DNA from 3 places in the Gardnerella sp. c12Ub_1 genome. Region 2 is predicted to be linked to each of the others. Evidence: riboswitches for the same ligand, from Rfam matches in the RefSeq annotation. Region 2 holds a riboswitch; each other region holds the start of a gene.
The links. A riboswitch is a leader RNA that binds a small molecule or an ion and turns the genes downstream of it on or off. The one in region 2 is predicted to bind thiamine pyrophosphate.
Positions count from the first base shown of each region.

Region 1 (5,956 bases), 340 kb from region 2:
AAGTCATTTAGGTATTTTGTTGGGTTATTTATTGTAGTTATGTCGATTATCGCGCTTTTTCTACCAAGTGCGTATGTTGTTGAAGAACCTGGGCCAACTCAAGATGTTCTAGGAAAGTCTTTTGGAAAATATGTGATTAATGTTAAAAATAGCGCTGTTAAGAATACTGACTATAAATCTTCGTCAAAAAGTGGAAAGCTTCTTTTAGTAACAGTAAATACGTCTGGAATACCAGGTTACGAGATTCCAAATATATATGCGATTGCATCTTGGTTTGATTCTAAAAAGCAAGTTTTACCTAGAGAAGTTCTTGTTCCAGTAAATCAAAACGCAAGTGATTATAAAAAAGAAACAAATAAGCAAATGACTTCTTCGCAATCTTCTGCGCAAGTGGCGGCTTTGGATTATGCGAAGAAGCATCTTAATGTGAATGTAAAAAACGTAAAAATTAAGTTGCATATAGACGATATTGGTGGACCTTCTGCAGGCATGATGTACGCTTTGGGTATTTTGAACAAGCTTACAAACACAGATTTGACTGGTGGAAAAATAATCGCTGGAACGGGAACCATTGATAACTCTGGGAAAGTTGGGGCAATCGGCGGTATTCGATTAAAGATGATATCTGCAAAAAGAGACGGAGCTAAATGGTTCTTATCGCCAAACAGCAATTGCAATGAAGTTGTTGGGAATATTCCGCAAGGCTTAAAAGTTGTAAGCGTAAAAACATTGGATGACGCATACAAAGCGTTAGTAAAAATAAAGGCTGGGAAGAATCTAGATTCTTTAAGAACTTGTAAAGCGGAAAGTGGGCGATGAGGGACTCGAACCCCCGACATCCACCGTGTAAAGGTGGCGCTCTAGCCAGCTGAGCTAATCGCCCGCTTGAAACAAGATACAGTATGGTGTGTACTAGAACGTTGATTTGTGTTTTAGGCGTGTTTTGCGCATATATCATTTGCGTGTTTGCGTGTGTTTTGTTTATGCGTCTTAACAATCGCGTAAAGTGTAATGAATACGAATCTGTTCAGGAGGTCTATTGTTTATGGCGAGTAAACCTGATACCGCGCGTAATTCTTCAGGTATTGAGCGTGTAGGTAAGCGCAAGAAGGGTTACAGCGTAGAGCAAGTTAATGATTTTCTTGAGCGTGCTCATTCTTTGTATGAATCTAGCGACATTAGTCTTACTCAAAAAGATATTCAAGACGTATCTTTCGATCTAGAAGATGAAGGATATGCTATTCCTCAAGTAGATGCTGCTCTTTCTAGATTAGAGCGTGCAGTTGTAGATAAGACTACGCAGTACGAGATTTCTAATCGCGGCAAGGTTGTTTGGAAGGCGCAAGCAGACGAAGAATATAGAGTTTTGCTTTCTCATTCCCAGCGCGATTATAAAATGCGCTTTGATTCCGCGCAATCGCGTAAGCCTTCTTACGATAAAAAACAAGTAGACAATGTTGTAAATAAGTCGCTAGATAAGATTGCTGTTCTTCTTGGATATAATCCAGTTTGGGGAAGCAGTTTAAGTGATTTAGACAAAATTGACGCAATGTTTGTTTCTAATGTTCTGTTTACTCAACGTTCTGGAAAACGGGGATATGACGAGCGTCAGGTGGATTATTATCTAAATGCTTGCGTTCGCTTATTAAGCAGACTTGAGTCTTATGATCGAGTTGCCAAGTATACAGACTTTGATCCTAGTGATTCTGTTGATTCTGCTAATTTTGGCGTTTCTGCTAAGTCTAATAATGATTTACAAGAAAATGTTGTTTCTAAAACATCTTCTGCGCCTAGTGTTGTTGAACCTAGTGTTGTTGCGCCTAGTGCTGTTGAACCTAAGGCATCTCCAGCTCCCTCTCCATTAATGCCTCCAGCAATTCCTCCATCTATTCCTGTTGAGCATCATGCACAGAAGGCGATTTTTACTCCTCACTCTGCGAGTGTTGAAGCTAGTGACGATACAGACGACGAAATGTCGCAAGCGTCTACTGTTATGCCTCCAGCATTCCCTCCGTCTTATGCTCCTAATGCTGCTTCCAATAATTCTGATGCTAACAATAATGATTTTGGCAAAGAAAAAGTTGCAGAAAACAACGCGAATGCTGCGAATAATGTTAGCGCGAATAATGCAAATGCAAATAATGTAAGTGCTAACAGTGCGAATGTGAACAATGCAAATGATTCTAAATCCATTGGAGATTTGAATCTTTCACTTCTTGCTTCGCCTAAGTTCGAGCCTTCGCAAAGTCTTAATTTAGATATTCCAGATCTTTCGTTCCCTGTTATGAACCATTTTGACACTTCGGTTGAAGATTCTTCTCGCGAAGCAAATAATGATTCAGATGATTTTGACGATACTGGCGAATCTAATTTTGGCGGATTTGTAAACCCAAATCATAATTAATAATCTATTTTTCACTTAGATTTAGGGATTATATAAGCTAAGAGTTATTGATTAATGCCGTTATATAACGATGAAGCTGTTGTTCTTAAGACTTTTCCTCTTGGGGAAGCTGATCGAGTTATTGTTATGCTCACTAAAAAGCATGGCAAGGTTCGAGCTGTTGCAAAAGGTGTAAGGCGGTTAAAATCTAGATTTGGTGGGCGCTTAGAGCCATTTATGCGTGTTAATGCACTTTTTGCAACTGGCAAAACTTTTGATGTTATTTCTCAAGCGGTTTTAGTTTCGCCTTATGCTGGTAGCATTTGTGCGGATTACAATCTGTATAGTTGTGCTAGCATGATTGCAGAGATTGCGGACGATTTAGTCTCGTCTCACGCGCAATATTCGGATTCTTGCTCACAATACAATCTTCTTATAGCTGCTTTATCTGCTCTTTCTAAAAGTTTGCATAGTGCTGAATCAATCGCGCTTTCGTACGTTTTAAGAGCATTGCAATTAGCTGGATGGTCTCCTAGGTTAAATGAGTGCGTTATTTGTTCAACACGCAATGATTTAGCCTATTTCTCGGCAGCTAGTGGTGGAGTTATGTGCTCTAAAGATCATGCTTTAGAGTCTATTAAGTGCAATGATTTAGCGCGTTTTCAAATGATTTCATTAATTAATGGCGATTGGCAAAATTTAGACGGAACAAGTATAGACGATTTAACATCTAAATGCGTTGAACAATGGTGTGAATATTGGCTAGAAAAGCCTATTAGATCTATGCGTTTAAGCGAAAAAAATTCTAATTCGCTGTATTTTGATTAGAGTTTCTATTATCTTAATGAGCGATTTTGTTAATTTTATGTTTGAATTTTATAAAATATGTCCTAGCTGTCTGATGCAATATGAATGATATCAGGCACGGGTGCTCTTTTAAGAGCTGAGAAGATTACTGTCTAACCGTTTAACGTGAATCGGGTAATGCCGACGTACGGAGTTTTCTGCAGGGTCGCCTTTGTTTGATTGGTTAAAGATGAAAGGAGACCCTAATGGGTACATCTGTTGAAGAAGAGACCGTGCGTCCATCCTTGCGCTGGAACGTGGCTGATGTTACGCTCACGGTTGTTATTGCTGTAGCTTCTGGTATTATCTTCTGGGGCATCGGCTTGATTAGTGAGCCTATTTCTGCTGCTCTTAAGCTTATTCCAGTTCCAGGCGTTAGCGCATTGTACTATGGTTTGTTCTACTTCGCTGGTCCTTTAGCTGCTATTATGGTTCGCAAGCCAGGCGCTGCACTATTCGGCGAGTTTATTGCTGCAATGGTTGAGTTGACTGTTGGTAGCCACTGGGGCGGTATTGGTACCGTTCTTCCTGGTTTTGTTCAGGGCTTGTTCGCTGAGTTTGCATTCTTGTTTGTTATGTATCGCAAGTGGAACGTTGGTTTGACTGCACTTTCTGGCGCGTTAGCTGGTTTGGGTGGAATCGTTTCAACCTATCCGTTCTACTACGCAGGTGTTCCAATCTTCGGCGCATTCATGATGATTCACACACTTTGCAGCATGATTTCTGGTGCTGTAATTGGTGGTGTAGTTATGTGGTACTTGTACAAGGGTATTGCTGCTACTGGCGCATTGAGCCGTTTTGCTTCTGGCAAAGAAGTACGCGCTTAAGTCTTAACTTTTGCTAGTAAGATTTGATTTGTGGGCGGGGAATTACCTCGCCCACTTTTGTAAAGTCGCAAATAAAAGTGGCAAATAAAGTCGCAAGTTAGCAGCGCGCAAAAGTCGCAAATAAAAGTCAAAATAAAATCACAAATCACTATAAAACAAAGGAGTTAATATGCTAAGAGTACGTCTTGAATATGTGCATCCATGGACGAATCACGCAGGTATGTATCTTGCAAGAAAGCGCGGATTGTACGCACAATACGGATTAGATGTAGAGTTTACAAGCACAGATACGGAGCGCGGAGATGTTCCAGCATGCTTGGAGCGTGGAGAAGTAGATATAGCTCTTATTCGCTTAAATCAGCTTTTGGCTCATCAAAATGGTGCAAACAAGCTAACGTCATTTGCTGTAATGAATCAATCGCAAATTGGCGGAATCATAACAAATAAAAACACGGGTATTACGCGATTTAAAGATCTAGAAGGAAAGCGCGTAGTAATCCCTATGGGCGTTAAGCGCTTATACACAGAGCTTCAGCAGGCTGTTGCTGCCGACGGAGGTGACTTTAGCAAGCTGATTACAATTGACCCAGGCCCATGGGAGCCAGACATTCGAGCTGTAGAACGCGGAATGTGTGATGCGTTTATTAACGTTGCTTGGTGGGAGCCATACCAGGGTTCGCTTCCATTTGACCAAGTTGTTGTTCTTCCATTCGATTCTATTGGCGTAGCTCCGCATCATTCTTACTATGTTTGCGCTCGCCAAGAGATGATTGAGCGAAATCCGCAATTAATACGCAACTTTGCAAGCGCAACAGTTAAGGGCTATGAACTTGCAGGAAAAGACCTGCAGGCTGGCGTTGATGCTTTGCAAAATGCGCTTTGCCATATTAGCCCAGAGGCTTTGCGCGCCTCGCTAGACGAAGTGATTCCGTCTTGGTACGACAAGAATGGTCGTTGGGGTACAGCAGACATGGCTTTGGTGGAAAACTACACTCGTTGGATGGGTGAAAATGGCCACTTAAGCGTGCCTCTTGATTGCGCGCTAAAGAGCCTAGAAAGCGGATGCGTAACAAACGAGTATTTGCCAGAATAGTCGGCCAGCATGTGCTTGAATCGCAAGCAACCGTGCATAAGCTAGTTGGTGTCAAATAATCTGCGAAAAACAATGAGCCTGTAGTAAATAATTTGGAGCGAATATGGAAAACGAAAGCAACGACCCTCAGCTAGATATTGTTGCTCAAAGATGGGCAAATGTTGATTTAGATGAGGGAAATATTGTGTGTTCTCTTTTAGAGAATCCGCTAGAAGCTGATTGCGTTTTAAGCCATAGTTTGCGCCCGATGGCTGCAGGTTCATTGATTCGCGCGCATTACAAAGATGATTCGCCAAAAAAATCGCAAAGTTTAGACGTTTATATTAAAAGATGCAGCACAAAAGTTAGGCAAGCAAGCACAATTAGGCCGTATCATCGTTTTGCTGAGCATCTTTTAAAAAATAAAATAAGCACGCCAAAGTACTTGTATTTTAACAAAAATAGCGAGTTTTTAGGTTTAGAAAAGAATACTGCTGGCGATATTTGTGGCGATACTTCTGGCAATATTTACGTAGACGGCACTCTTCTTGTAATAGGTGATTGCGCTTACGAAGTGACTTTAAAAGCTAGCGGAGAAGATAGATACAAAGACGCGTACACTTGGGATCCGCCTAAAACGTGTGAAGAAGCCAAAAATCTTGGAGTAATGATGGCAAAAATCGCCTTAGCTTCGCAAAGTTTTGACGAGCCAAATCCTAAGGAAATCAACGCTTTTCAATCAAGATTTAGTCTTTGTGCAAGCGAAGATGTGCAAAAAGCTGCAGAAGTTTGGTTAAAAAATAGACCTGATTTAGCAAAATTCTTAAA
Region 1 is NZ_JANUZC010000001.1:688,698-694,653, reverse strand. Features, by position in the region: gene NYP65_RS02795 (YlbL family protein) at 1-819, shown strand, start outside; tRNA gene NYP65_RS02790 (tRNA-Val) at 810-883, opposite strand; gene NYP65_RS02785 (DivIVA domain-containing protein) at 1,046-2,404, shown strand; gene recO (DNA repair protein RecO) at 2,459-3,211, shown strand; TPP riboswitch at 3,298-3,399, shown strand; gene NYP65_RS02775 (ECF transporter S component) at 3,436-4,056, shown strand; gene NYP65_RS02770 (ABC transporter substrate-binding protein) at 4,226-5,149, shown strand; gene NYP65_RS02765 (phosphotransferase enzyme family protein) at 5,253-5,956, shown strand, end outside.
Region 1: another riboswitch for thiamine pyrophosphate. It lies ahead of NYP65_RS02775 (ECF transporter S component); the one in region 2 lies ahead of thiM (hydroxyethylthiazole kinase).

Region 2 (5,956 bases):
GTCAAGCGTTCCATTGCCTAAAGCCTCAATAAATGGCATTTTCATAATGTTGTTATCAACATCTGCACTAGCATCCCATAACGCTTGAGTCCAAGGACCACACGGCTCCACATTTGGCTTTCTAGCCTTGCTATGAGCTTTTATGACTACGCTTTGCGGAGTTAATCCATCTAAGCCATTCGCTTGCATATGCTCCCAAGGAGTTGACGAAGAATCTAATTCCAAACGATAATTACGAGCCGCATGGTTCACAGGCCCATGACCTTTTCCAACATGCAAATCTTTACCGCAAGCAATAGCTTCGTTAAGCCATCTTGACGACCACGCTAAAGCATTCGCTACAGTACTGTAATCGCTTAGCTTCTTTCCTTCTCGCAACGCTAATCCTATGCGCGTAGCGAGCGAGGAAGATAGCGAGCAGCCAGTGCCATGCGTTGTTGTTGTATCAACTCTAGGGCAAGGAACGTGCACTCTGTGACCATCTGGGAACACAACAGTATTTCCAGCATCTTCGCTTGTTAAGTGGCCACCTTTAACAATAACAATAGTATTGTTTTTTGCACTCCACTCGCTTGCTTGAGCATAAGCTTCTTCAAAATTGGATGCAGGCTGTTTATCGCATAATACTGCGAGTTCAGGTATGTTTGGCGTAATAACATCCGCAAGAGGCGCAAACTCGCGCATTGCATCTTCTGCAGACTTTTCAAGCAGCCTATCTCCCGAAGTTGCTACCATAACTGGATCTAACACAACAACAGGAACAGGATGATTTTTAAGCCAATTTTGAACTAGGCTAATATATGATTTGTCTCCAAGCATGCCGATTTTTACAGCATCAATAGTTACGTCATCAAATACTGCTTCTAGTTGCGCTTGCAAAAAGTCGGTTGGAGGAGTATAAACTTCGCGCACACCGCAAGTGTTTTGAGCAACCAAATTAGTTGTTACACACATTCCAAATCCATGTGATGCCGTGATTGACTTTAGATCAGCTTGGATTCCAGCTCCGCCTGTTGGATCAGTTCCAGCAATACTTAGTACGCGTGGAATAATCGGGTCTTCTAAAGATGGCAAAGAAGATGGCCTTAGGCTTGAATCATATAATTTAGAAATTGATTGCAAAGGTGCTTGAGCTTGCGAAAATTGATTATTCATTATTTTTATTCCTTCGTAATAGCATCGCGTAATTTGCGCGCTTCTTCGCAAGGATTTTGCGCAAGCATTAGAGCAGATACTACGCATAAACCATCTATTGAAGTGCTTTTAATAGGGAATACCGTATTTTCGTTAACGCCGCCAATTCCGAGCGTACTAATGCCGAGTTCTTTAGCGCGTTTAGCAATCTTTTCTACTCCTTCAACACCTAAAGCAGGAGCAGCGTCTGGCTTAGTGGCAGTAGGCCAAATCGGACCTATTCCAATAACATCAGGCAATGCCACATTTTCTTTAGCACATTCGTTATAAACGTAATCTAACTGTTCTAACTTTTCTATAGAAAGCCCAACCATCCATTCTGCAGGAATAGACTTACGCGCTTCAATATAAGGCGTATCTGTTTGCCCAACATGCAAGTTGAGTCCTAAGCTTTTAGCGCAATCTATACGATCGTCAACAAAAATCGGCACGTTTCCGCAACCATTAGCAAGCATTTTGTCTCGAAAGCTTTGAGCTTTATTATTAAAAGTTTCGCTATTTGCGTACTTATCGCGCAATTGAACTACGCTTGCTCCGCCTTTAACGCAATCAACTGCAATATCTTCTTCTGCTCGATTGCTCATCTTTGGGTCTGTTATAAAGTATAAAGACCAATCAACAGGGTCGAGTTCAAATTCAATATTCGCTAGTTTCAGCATCTCGTCTGCGCTCAAATCCATAAGCGCATCCATCCATAATGTTCTAAATGTACCTGGCGATGTTGAGCGTTGTGCTGCCCAAGTTCCTGCTGCAGCAGCGTGCACGTGAGCGGCAACTGTTGCTGCAAAAGGTCGATTTCGATTTGCTCCAACGTATGCTGCCACCAATGCGCCAAGAGAGCAGCCCGTTCCGACTACTTTCGTCATTATCTCGTGACCGCCCGAGACTCGTGCCGAGCATCCGTGACCATAAATAGCGTCTTTTTCGCCAGAAATAGCCACTACCGAGCCATAAAGTTTAACTAGCTTCTTAGCTGCTGCAACTGCCGAATCAACCGAATCTCCAGCATCTACTCCCTTACCGCCGCTTTCTTCTCCAGCTAAACCTAAGATTTCGGAAGCGTTTGCACGAATTACAGTAGGATGACTTTTAACGATTTCGCGCGCGTATTGCGTGCGTGGAGCTAAACCGCCAACTGCAACTGGGTCAAGAACCCATGGAGTGTGTGCTTTTACAGCTCCGCGAATTGCAGCATCCATAGATTCTTTGTCTACTGGCCTGTAGGTTCCAATGTTTACTAATACACCAGATGCGATTTGAGCAAATACTTCAGCTTCTTCTGCGTCTACGACCATTGCTGGCGATGCTCCAGCAGCTAGCAGAACGTTTGCAGTTATTTCTTGAACAACATTATTCGTTACGCAATGTGTTAGCGGATTTTTTGCGCGTAAAGCTTCGATGCATTCACGTACATCTTGCATGAATTGCTTGCAACGAGCATTAGTTGAGAATTCACTATTTTTAGAGCACGACACAGTAGTCATGATTTTCCCTTCGCTAGTACTAACTAGATCAGGTTCAACGGGTATAATCTCAGCGCTTATGCGCACCCCGAACCCATATTTGACTATATATGTTCGTTATGACGTTATTTACGCGCGACGACTTGGTTTTAAGTAATAAAAAAGCGGGGAGTCGAAACTCCCCGCTAGAAAGAATAATGCGGCAGCGTGTTAGTCTCCCACACCCTATCGAGTGCAGTACCCTCACCGTGTCAGGCCTTAGCTTCCGGGTTCGGAATGGGACCGGGCGTCTCACCTGAGCCATGACCACCGCAAAACTAGATTATACACTCGCATTAAGCGAGTGGCAAGCTGGCGGTTTGGGAACCGGACATGAACGCGAGCAAACAGAAGAAACAATCATCAAAATCAACAACTTAACCATAATCATGATCGCTTAACACTCCCTAATGTTAAGAGAATTAAACGATAAGCAATACAAGTAGTATCACAATCGCCCATTAGTACTGGTCAGCTCCACCCCTTACAGGGCTTCCACATCCAGCCTATCAACCACGTGTTCTACATGGGGGCTCACACACAAAGTGCAAGGAATGCTAATCTTGGAGCAGGCTTCCCGCTTAGATGCTTTCAGCGGTTATCCCTTCCAAACGTAGCTAACCGGCAGCGCCACTGGCGTGACGACCGGCATACCAGAGGTTCGTCCACCCAGGTCCTCTCGTACTATGGGCAGGTCTCCTCAACATTCCAACGAGCGCAGAGGATAGAGACCAAACTGTCTCACGACGTTCTGAACCCAGCTCGCGTGCCGCTTTAATCGGCGAACAGCCGAACCCTTGGGACCTGCTCCAGCCCCAGGATGCGACGAGCCGACATCGAGGTGCCAAACCATCCCGTCGATATGGACTCTTGGGAATGATCAGCCTGTTATCCCCGGGGTACCTTTTATCCGTTGAGCGATGCCACGTCCGTACGCCGGCACCGGATCACTATCTCCGACTTTCGTCCCTGCTCGACCCGTCAGTCTCACAGTCAAGCCCGCTTGTGCGATTACACTCAAAACCCGATTGCCAACCGGGCTGAGCGGACCATTGAGCGCCTCCGTTACTCTTTAGGAGGCAACCGCCCCAGTTAAACTACCCGCCAGGCACTGTCCCTAACACGGATAACGTGTCGAGGTTAGACGCCAGATATGGAAAGAGCGGTATTTCACTTGTTGACTCCACGCAAGCTAGCGCCCGCGCTTCACAGCCTCCCGCCTATGCTACACGATCCACACCTAACGACAATACCAAGGTATAGTAAAGGTCCCGGGGTCTTTTCGTCCTTCTGCGCTTAACGAGCATCTTTACTCGTACTGCAATTTCGCCGGGCTCCTGGCCGAGACAGTGGGGAAGTCGTTACGCCATTCGTGCAGGTCGGAACTTACCCGACAAGGAATTTCGCTACCTTAGGATGGTTATAGTTACCACCGCCGTTTACCGGGGCTTAAATTCACCGCTTCGCCAAAGCTAACGGATCCTCTTAACCTTCCGGCACCGGGCAGGCGTCAGAGCGTATACAGCGGCTTACGCCTTCGCACGCTCCTGTGTTTTTGGTAAACAGTCGCTACCCCCTAGCTTGTGCCACCCCCAACAGCTCCGCTTGTAAAAAACATCACCATCAGGGGTCTCCCTTATGCCGAAGGCACGGGAGTAATTTGCCGAGTTCCTTGGCCAGGATTCGCCCGATCGCTTCGGTATACTCTACCAGACCACCAGTGTCGGTTTAGGGTACGAGCGGAATCACACCTCACGTTGAAGCTTTTCTCGGCAAGCAGGATCACCGGAATCAGCCATACGGCCTACCCATCACGCCTCAGCTTAAACATCCCCCGGATTTACCTAGGAGACAGCCCACACGCTTAGCCACGGAAAACCACCTCCGCAGCCGGCTACCTACCCGCGTCACTCCCACGCTAACCTACTACCGATACGCTCCCAACACTAAACCAGAAGAAAACCCCGAAAGGCAATCAACCAGAATAACGAAGGTTAGTACTCTCAGATTCAGTTCGAACGGTGTAACACCGGTACGGGAATATCAACCCGTTCATCCATTCGACTACGCCTGTCGGCCTCGCCTTAGGACTCGACTCACCCGGGGACGACGAACGTGGCCCCGGAACCCTTAGTCATTCAGCGGACAGGATTCACACCTGTCTCTCGCTACTCATGTCTGCATTCTCACTCCCGTATAGTCCACGACAAGTTCACACTGCCGCTTCACCCCATACAGGACGCTCTCCTACCCCGCGTGAAAAAATCACGCAGTCGCGTCTTCGGTGGCGTGCTTAAGCCCCGCTACATTGTCGGCGCGGAACCACTAGACCAGTGAGCTGTTACGCACTCTTTCAAGGATGGCTGCTTCTGAGCCAACCTCCTGGCTGTCTATGCGACTCCACATCCTTTCCCACTTAGCACGCGCTTCGGGACCTTAGACGACGATCAGGGCTGTTTCCCTTTTGACGACGGAGCTTATCCCCCGCCGACTCACTGCCATGATAAACCTAACAGGTATTCGGAGTTTGGCTGCTATTAGTACCCGGTATGGGCCCGCAAGCATCCAGTAGCTCTACCCCCTGTAAGCAATAACATGACGCTGCACCTAAATGCATTTCGGAGAGAACCAGCTATCACGGAATTTGATTGGCCTTTCACCCCTAACCCCAAGTCATCCCCCCAGTTTTCAACCTAGGTGGGTTCGGTCCTCCACACGGTCTTACCCGCGCTTCAACCTGCTCAGGGCTAGATCATCCCGCTTCGGGTCCAGGACATGCGACTAAAACGCCTTTTAAAACTCGCTTTCGCTACGGCTCCCCCACCCGGGTTAGCCTCGCCACATACCACTGACTCGCAGACTCATTTTTCGATAGGCACGCCGTCACCCCACAAGAAGGCTCCGACGGATTGTAAGCGCACGGTTTCAGGAACTATTTCACTCCCCTCCCGGGGTGCTTTTCACCTTTCCCTCACGGTACTAGTACACTATCGGTCAGACAGGAATACTTAGGCTTACCCAACGGTCTGGGCAGATTCACGCGGGATTCCACGAGGCCCGCGCTACTTGGGAATAAACATAAAGAGACATCGCACGACCTGCTACGGGGCCATCACCCTCTACGGCTGGGAATTCAATCCCATTCACATAACACGATGTTTTATCACTCTCCTCAACCCCGTCAGAGGCTGAACAGTCAATCCCACGACCCCGAATACGCAACACCTGACGGTTATCACACGTACTCGGTTTAGCCTGAT
Region 2 is NZ_JANUZC010000001.1:1,030,886-1,036,841, forward strand. Features, by position in the region: gene NYP65_RS03960 (bifunctional hydroxymethylpyrimidine kinase/phosphomethylpyrimidine kinase) at 1-1,155, opposite strand, end outside; gene thiM (hydroxyethylthiazole kinase) at 1,161-2,678, opposite strand; TPP riboswitch at 2,667-2,758, opposite strand; rRNA gene rrf (5S ribosomal RNA) at 2,855-2,971, opposite strand; rRNA gene NYP65_RS03975 (23S ribosomal RNA) at 3,139-5,956, opposite strand, start outside.

Region 3 (5,956 bases), 820 kb from region 2:
AAAGAAATACAACAACTATCATGGAAACAAATACGATTGAACCAGAAAACAGCTTCTTTGTTTGAGGCTGATTTGATTCGTCAACTGTATTTGCAGTCATGCGGCGATTTCTTAAAATCATACTTCTAAATTACTTTGAATATTCGACGTGACGCACACGCGCTTATAAGATTGCGGCCAGCAACACAAGTCCACTGACCGCAATCAACTCTTAGCTTTATTATTAAGCTTATTATTTAGCTTTAGTCTTTATACTTTTGACTTTAGATTACTCCATTTGAGCTTTGCTCAAAATCGTATCCGCAGAATGTTGCAATTTTTGCAACTCTTCTTGAGTCAAATCAAGCTGGCATTGCTTAACAATTCCTTCTCTACCAACAATTGCTGGGTAAGAAAGATAAGAATGGTATTCTTCGCGATAGTTAGAAACAGGCATTTGCTCTTTAGAATCCGAAAGAACTGCATCTACTAAACGAACTGCAGCAGCAGCAATACCGTAGTTTGTGTACTTCTTTCCGTAGAACACCGTAAATCCGCCTTCGCGAGTTTCCTCGTCAATAGCGTCTAAATCCATGTTCTTTTCTTTAATAAGTTCTGTTATAGGCTGCTCAAAGACTTTAACAGTAGACCACGCAACGAATTGCGAATCACCGTGCTCTCCCAAGCTATATCCCTTAACAGCCTTTGGATGCACGCCAAAGAACTTGCCTACTGCACGATGCAAGCGCGCAGAATCAAGCAAAGTGCCAGTTCCAATAATCTTTTCGTAAGGAAGACCAGTAGCTTCCTTGTAAAGCTGGCAAATAGCGTCGCAAGGATTTGTTATGTCGATTAAAACACCGTGGAATCCAGAAGCCTTAATCTTTGCACCAACTTCTGCAACTTCCTTACGATTATACTTAAGCTCTGCAAAACGATCTGGATGAGGAACGTCCAAAAGCTTTATGTGACCCAAGGCGCTTACGATTACCTCTACGTCTTTTAATGCTTCATAATCATTAACAGTAATATTAACGTTAAAAGGCACATTATCCATTGAATCTTCAAAATCCAATGCGTCGGCATTCACCTTTGCCTCGTTTGTATCATAAAGATACAAATCATCAGCATGACCGCCAACAACAAGTTGATGCGCTACTGCTGCACCAACGTTTCCCATGCCTATAACTGCGACTTTTCTCATATGAAACATCTCCTTCCGTTTTTAGTTTTCCATAAAAAATAGCACTATTTTGAAGAGAATAAAAGTAATTTTAGAAAAATTTATATATTTTTTCAAAAAATCGCTAAAATATACGAAAAACGGCCAATCGCACGAATGCGACTGGCCGAATTATGCTACAGTCTAGATCTTAAACAAGACTTACGTAGAACTTATAAAAGCTCTAGCATATTACTTCATATACTTCTTGCAAGCCTTGAATGCGCTGTAACCAGCATACTGAGCAGTAGAACCAAGCTCTTCTTCAATCTCAAGCAAGCGGTTGTACTTAGCAATACGCTCGCCACGAGCAGGAGCACCAGTCTTGATTTGGCCAGTGTTCTTAGCAACAGCAAGATCAGAAATGGTGGTATCTGGGGTTTCGCCAGAACGGTGGGAAACCATGGAAGTGAAGCCATTCTTGGTTGCAAGCTCAATAGCGTCGAGAGTCTCGGTAACGGAACCAATCTGGTTCAACTTTACGAGCAAGGAGTTAGCTGCTCCAAGCTCAATGCCCTTAGCCAAACGCTTTGGATTAGTAACGAGCAAGTCGTCACCAACGAATTGCAAACGATCGCCAAGACGCTTGGTGATTGCTGCCCAATCATCCCAGCCTTCTTCCTGGAATGGATCTTCGATAGAAACGATTGGATACTCGTTAATGAGCTTCTCGTAGTAATCAAGCATGTAAGCAGATTCGCGCTCTTCGCCGTCGAAACGATACTTGCCAGTTTCCTTGTTGTAGAACTCAGAAGAAGCAACGTCGAGGGAAATACCAATCTGCTTGCCTGGCTCGTAACCTGCAGCTTCGATTGCATCCATAATGTACTTCAAAGAATCTTCGTTGGACTTCATCTTTGGAGCGAAGCCACCTTCGTCGCCAAGACCAGTAGCCAAGCCTTCCTTCTTCAAAACGTTCTTTAAGGTGTGATAAACCTCAACGCCAGCGCGCAAAGCGTCGCTATAAGTAGCAAAGCCGTATGGAGAAATCATGTATTCCTGAATATCGGTTGCAAAATCAGCGTGAGCACCACCGTTCATAATGTTCATGTTTGGAACTGGAAGAATGTGGCCATTTGTACCGCCAATGTAGCGATACAAAGGAAGCTCAGCAGACTCAGCAGCAGCATAAAGAGCAGCAAGAGAAACGCCAAGAATAGCGTTTGCGCCAAGCTTGCCCTTGTTTGGAGTGCCATCAAGCTCGATCATTGTTTCATCAAGAGCGCGCTGATCAGAGGCATCCATGCCAATAACCTTTGGAGCGATTACTTCGTTAACAGCCTTAACTGCTTCCAAAGTACCCTTGCCCTGGTAGCGGGACTTGTCACCATCGCGACGCTCCCAAGCTTCTGCCTCACCAGTTGAAGCACCAGAAGGAACTAAACCAATTCCTTGAGCGCCATCTTCGGTCTCCAAATAAACCTGAACAGTAGGATTTCCACGAGAATCCAAAATTTCGCGTGCATATACGCTTTCAATAGCTGCCACAACTACTCCTTATTTATCTGTTGGTTGTGTAACATATTTAAGATTAATGCGTTTTATGGACGTTATTTCGCAACGTAAGTCGTTAAGCATACAAGACTATATAATCTAAGCTTTTGTTAATTTGTCCACACCTTTGTACAATAATAACAAACTGGCACGGGGTGCAATTATTTGCTTGATTGTAATTGCTGAGATCATACCCGTCGAACCTGATATAGCTAGTACTATCGAAGGGAATGTCGAATGGTTAGCCATTGTAAGAGCATGCTAAAAAATGCATCTTCTTCACTACGTTTATGTGTGCCATGGCTTTCCACACTTGTCATACTTATTGGATGGTTTTTAGCTACACTTGGGCCTAAAGAGACTAGGCACATTCCATCACCTGCAGAAGTAATTAACGCTTTTCAAGAATTAAACTCAGAAGGTTTAATTTGGCCTTCGTTGGGAATTAGTTTTGCAAGAGTTATTGCAGGATTATGTTTAGGAATGATAATAGCAGTTCCAGCAGGAGTTATTTCTGGTAGCACAAAGCTGGGCGACATTATTATTAACAAGCCTGGCCACATGCTACGGTCTGTTCCTTTTACTGCACTAGCACCTTTGCTTATTATTTTATTAGGCATTGGTGAGACTATGAAAATAGCTCTTATTGCTATAGGCGTATTTGGAACGTTCTACGTAAATATGAGGGATGGAGTTCGTAATATTGATCCCAAACTCTTGGAATTAGCTCGCGCATACAAAGTAAATAGCAAAACAGTATTTTTCACAATTCTTCTTCGAGGAGCGCTACCTAACTTTATGACTGCTTTACGCTTTGCAATATCAGTGTCTTGGGTGGCATTGGTAACGTGTGAAACAGTCAACGCTTCAAAAGGAATTGGATATGTTCTTGCAAGATCACAAGAATTTTACAGACCAGATCAAATGCTGCTATGCATAGTTTTATACGCGATTGCAGGCCTACTTTCTGAAGGAATTGCAACACTTTTAGAAAAAATTTGCATGCCTGAGCGACGTTCATCCATCGTTAAACTCAAACAAAACTAAGAATATTAGCAAAATAATTAGGAGAATAAAATGGCTAAATTCGCATTATCTACAACAAGTAAGCGAGCATTAGCAGCTTTCTGCGCGCTTTGCGCAGCAATCACCCTAGCATCATGCGGAAGCTCGAACAATAAAACACAAGCATCATCCGCAAAATCTTCCACAAATACTACTAAGCAAGTAAAAGAAGATACTGGAACTTTAAGAGTAGCATACTTGACTTCTGCAAATTATTTAACAACTCTTTCAAATAACACAAAGATGGCAGATAAGATCTTTGGCAAGGCAAAGGTTACATTTAGCGGGCCATATGTTCCTCCAGAAGCAAACACTGCAGTAACTTCTGGAAACGCAGACGTAACAACCACAGGATCTGGCCATTTTATTCATTTTATCTCCAAAGGCCAGCCATGGGTTGCTTATGCTATTAACCATTACAATGGAAACGCTCAAGGAATCGTAGCAGCACCAAATAGCGGAATCAAATCGCTTAAAGACTTGTACGGAAAGAAGATTGGAATTATTGCTAAAGGTGGAAGTGGAGATTATATAATTCACAAAGCCTTTGAAAAAGCAGGACTTGACCCATCTAAAGTTCAAGAAGTAGAGATGAGTCCAAAGAACTTCCATGCAGCATTCACAACTGGTCAAGTTGACGCATTAGCAACCTTCGATCAGAACTTTGCTGCAGCTCTTGCAACTCCAGGATCAAAACTTCTAGTCACTGCAAAAGATTATGGAAATATTAACTTCGGAATCCAAGTTGCATCTGCTGAATTTGCTAAAAAGCACCCACAGCTATTAAAGAAAATGTATCGTGCTTTAGTAGAAGAAGGTAAAAGAGTTAAGAAGAAGCATTCGATTATTCTTGATATGTATAAGAAGTTTGGTGCATCCGATGAAACAATGAAAGAATTAGCTAAGTTTGACATTCCGCAAATTCGACCAATGAATGCAGAAACTATGAAAATGCTTAAACAACAAGCTAAGGAATATGTTAAATACGGATTCATTAAAGAAGTTCCTGATTTCTCTAAAGCTGTAATCGACTGCAGCAAGTAAACGATTACTAATTGTAATTAGAATACGACTTTAGAATACGACTATGTTTAATAGCATTTTTCATAAGCGTAGCAATGTAGAAGTTTCCAAAGAATCTACTTGCAAATCAAATATTAACGATAGCGATTACTGCGTTAGTATAGAGAATCTGGGCATTTCTTTCGCAAGTGCAAAAGATAAAAATACAGAAAACGATTTTGCAAATAATTCTTCTTTTGTATTGGAAAACATTACGATGAGAATTAAAAAGGGCGAATTTGTTTCGCTTATTGGTAGATCGGGATGCGGAAAAACTACGCTTTTGAAAATAATTTCAGGACTTCTTACTCCTAGCGAAGGCAGCATTCATGCAACAAGCCGTCAGGCTATTGGTTTTCAAGATGCACGACTAATACCGTGGCTTTCTGTAAACAAAAATGTTGTTTTCGGCATGGAAGGAAGCAAGCAAGATCTTAAGAATATTGCGCATTTAGCGCTTTGCCAAATGCGCCTTGAAGGCTACGATAACAAGTGGCCTTCTGAGCTTTCTGGAGGCCAGCAGCAGCGCGTATCTTTAGCGAGAGCTTTAGTTAGAAGTCCTGAATTATTGTTGCTTGACGAGCCTTTTGGAGCTTTGGATGCTCTTACGCGCTTCGATATGCAAGATTTGCTTAATAATCTTCAAGCTAAATATGGCTGGACTACACTTATGGTTACGCATGATATTGCGGAAGCTGTAAGACTTTCTAACCGCATTCTTATGATAAAAAATGGCAAGATTGCTAAGCAATGGAACATTGATCGCGAGCATCTTGACGCTCAAAATCGCCCTGTAAATCATAGTGAAATAGAAGATGAGCTTAGAGAAGCTTTGCAATAAGTAACGCAAAAATAATGTGAATAAAGGCGACTGCAAAAATAGCGGCCGCCTTTATTTATAAACAGTGCAAGATTTACCTTACCAAGCTAAATCTTCAAGAAGTTGGCGCACCCAATCAAGTATTTCGCGCTCACTCATTGCGCTAGTTCCAAGTAAAGATTCAAAAGGCGATGGAATAATAAGCGTATGAGTAAGCGGACGATACTTAACTCCGCGGTAAATCCTTTGCAAACGCATCCACAATGATTCTTTTGGATCTAAACCAATAACACGAACCGATTTACCTTGAGAGC
Region 3 is NZ_JANUZC010000001.1:208,867-214,822, reverse strand. Features, by position in the region: gene NYP65_RS00865 (FtsB family cell division protein) at 1-121, opposite strand, end outside; gene NYP65_RS00860 (L-lactate dehydrogenase) at 269-1,183, opposite strand; gene eno (phosphopyruvate hydratase) at 1,394-2,689, opposite strand; TPP riboswitch at 2,837-2,943, shown strand; gene NYP65_RS00850 (ABC transporter permease) at 2,954-3,742, shown strand; gene NYP65_RS00845 (ABC transporter substrate-binding protein) at 3,773-4,804, shown strand; gene NYP65_RS00840 (ABC transporter ATP-binding protein) at 4,848-5,663, shown strand; gene mfd (transcription-repair coupling factor) at 5,742-5,956, opposite strand, start outside.
Region 3: another riboswitch for thiamine pyrophosphate. It lies ahead of NYP65_RS00850 (ABC transporter permease); the one in region 2 lies ahead of thiM (hydroxyethylthiazole kinase).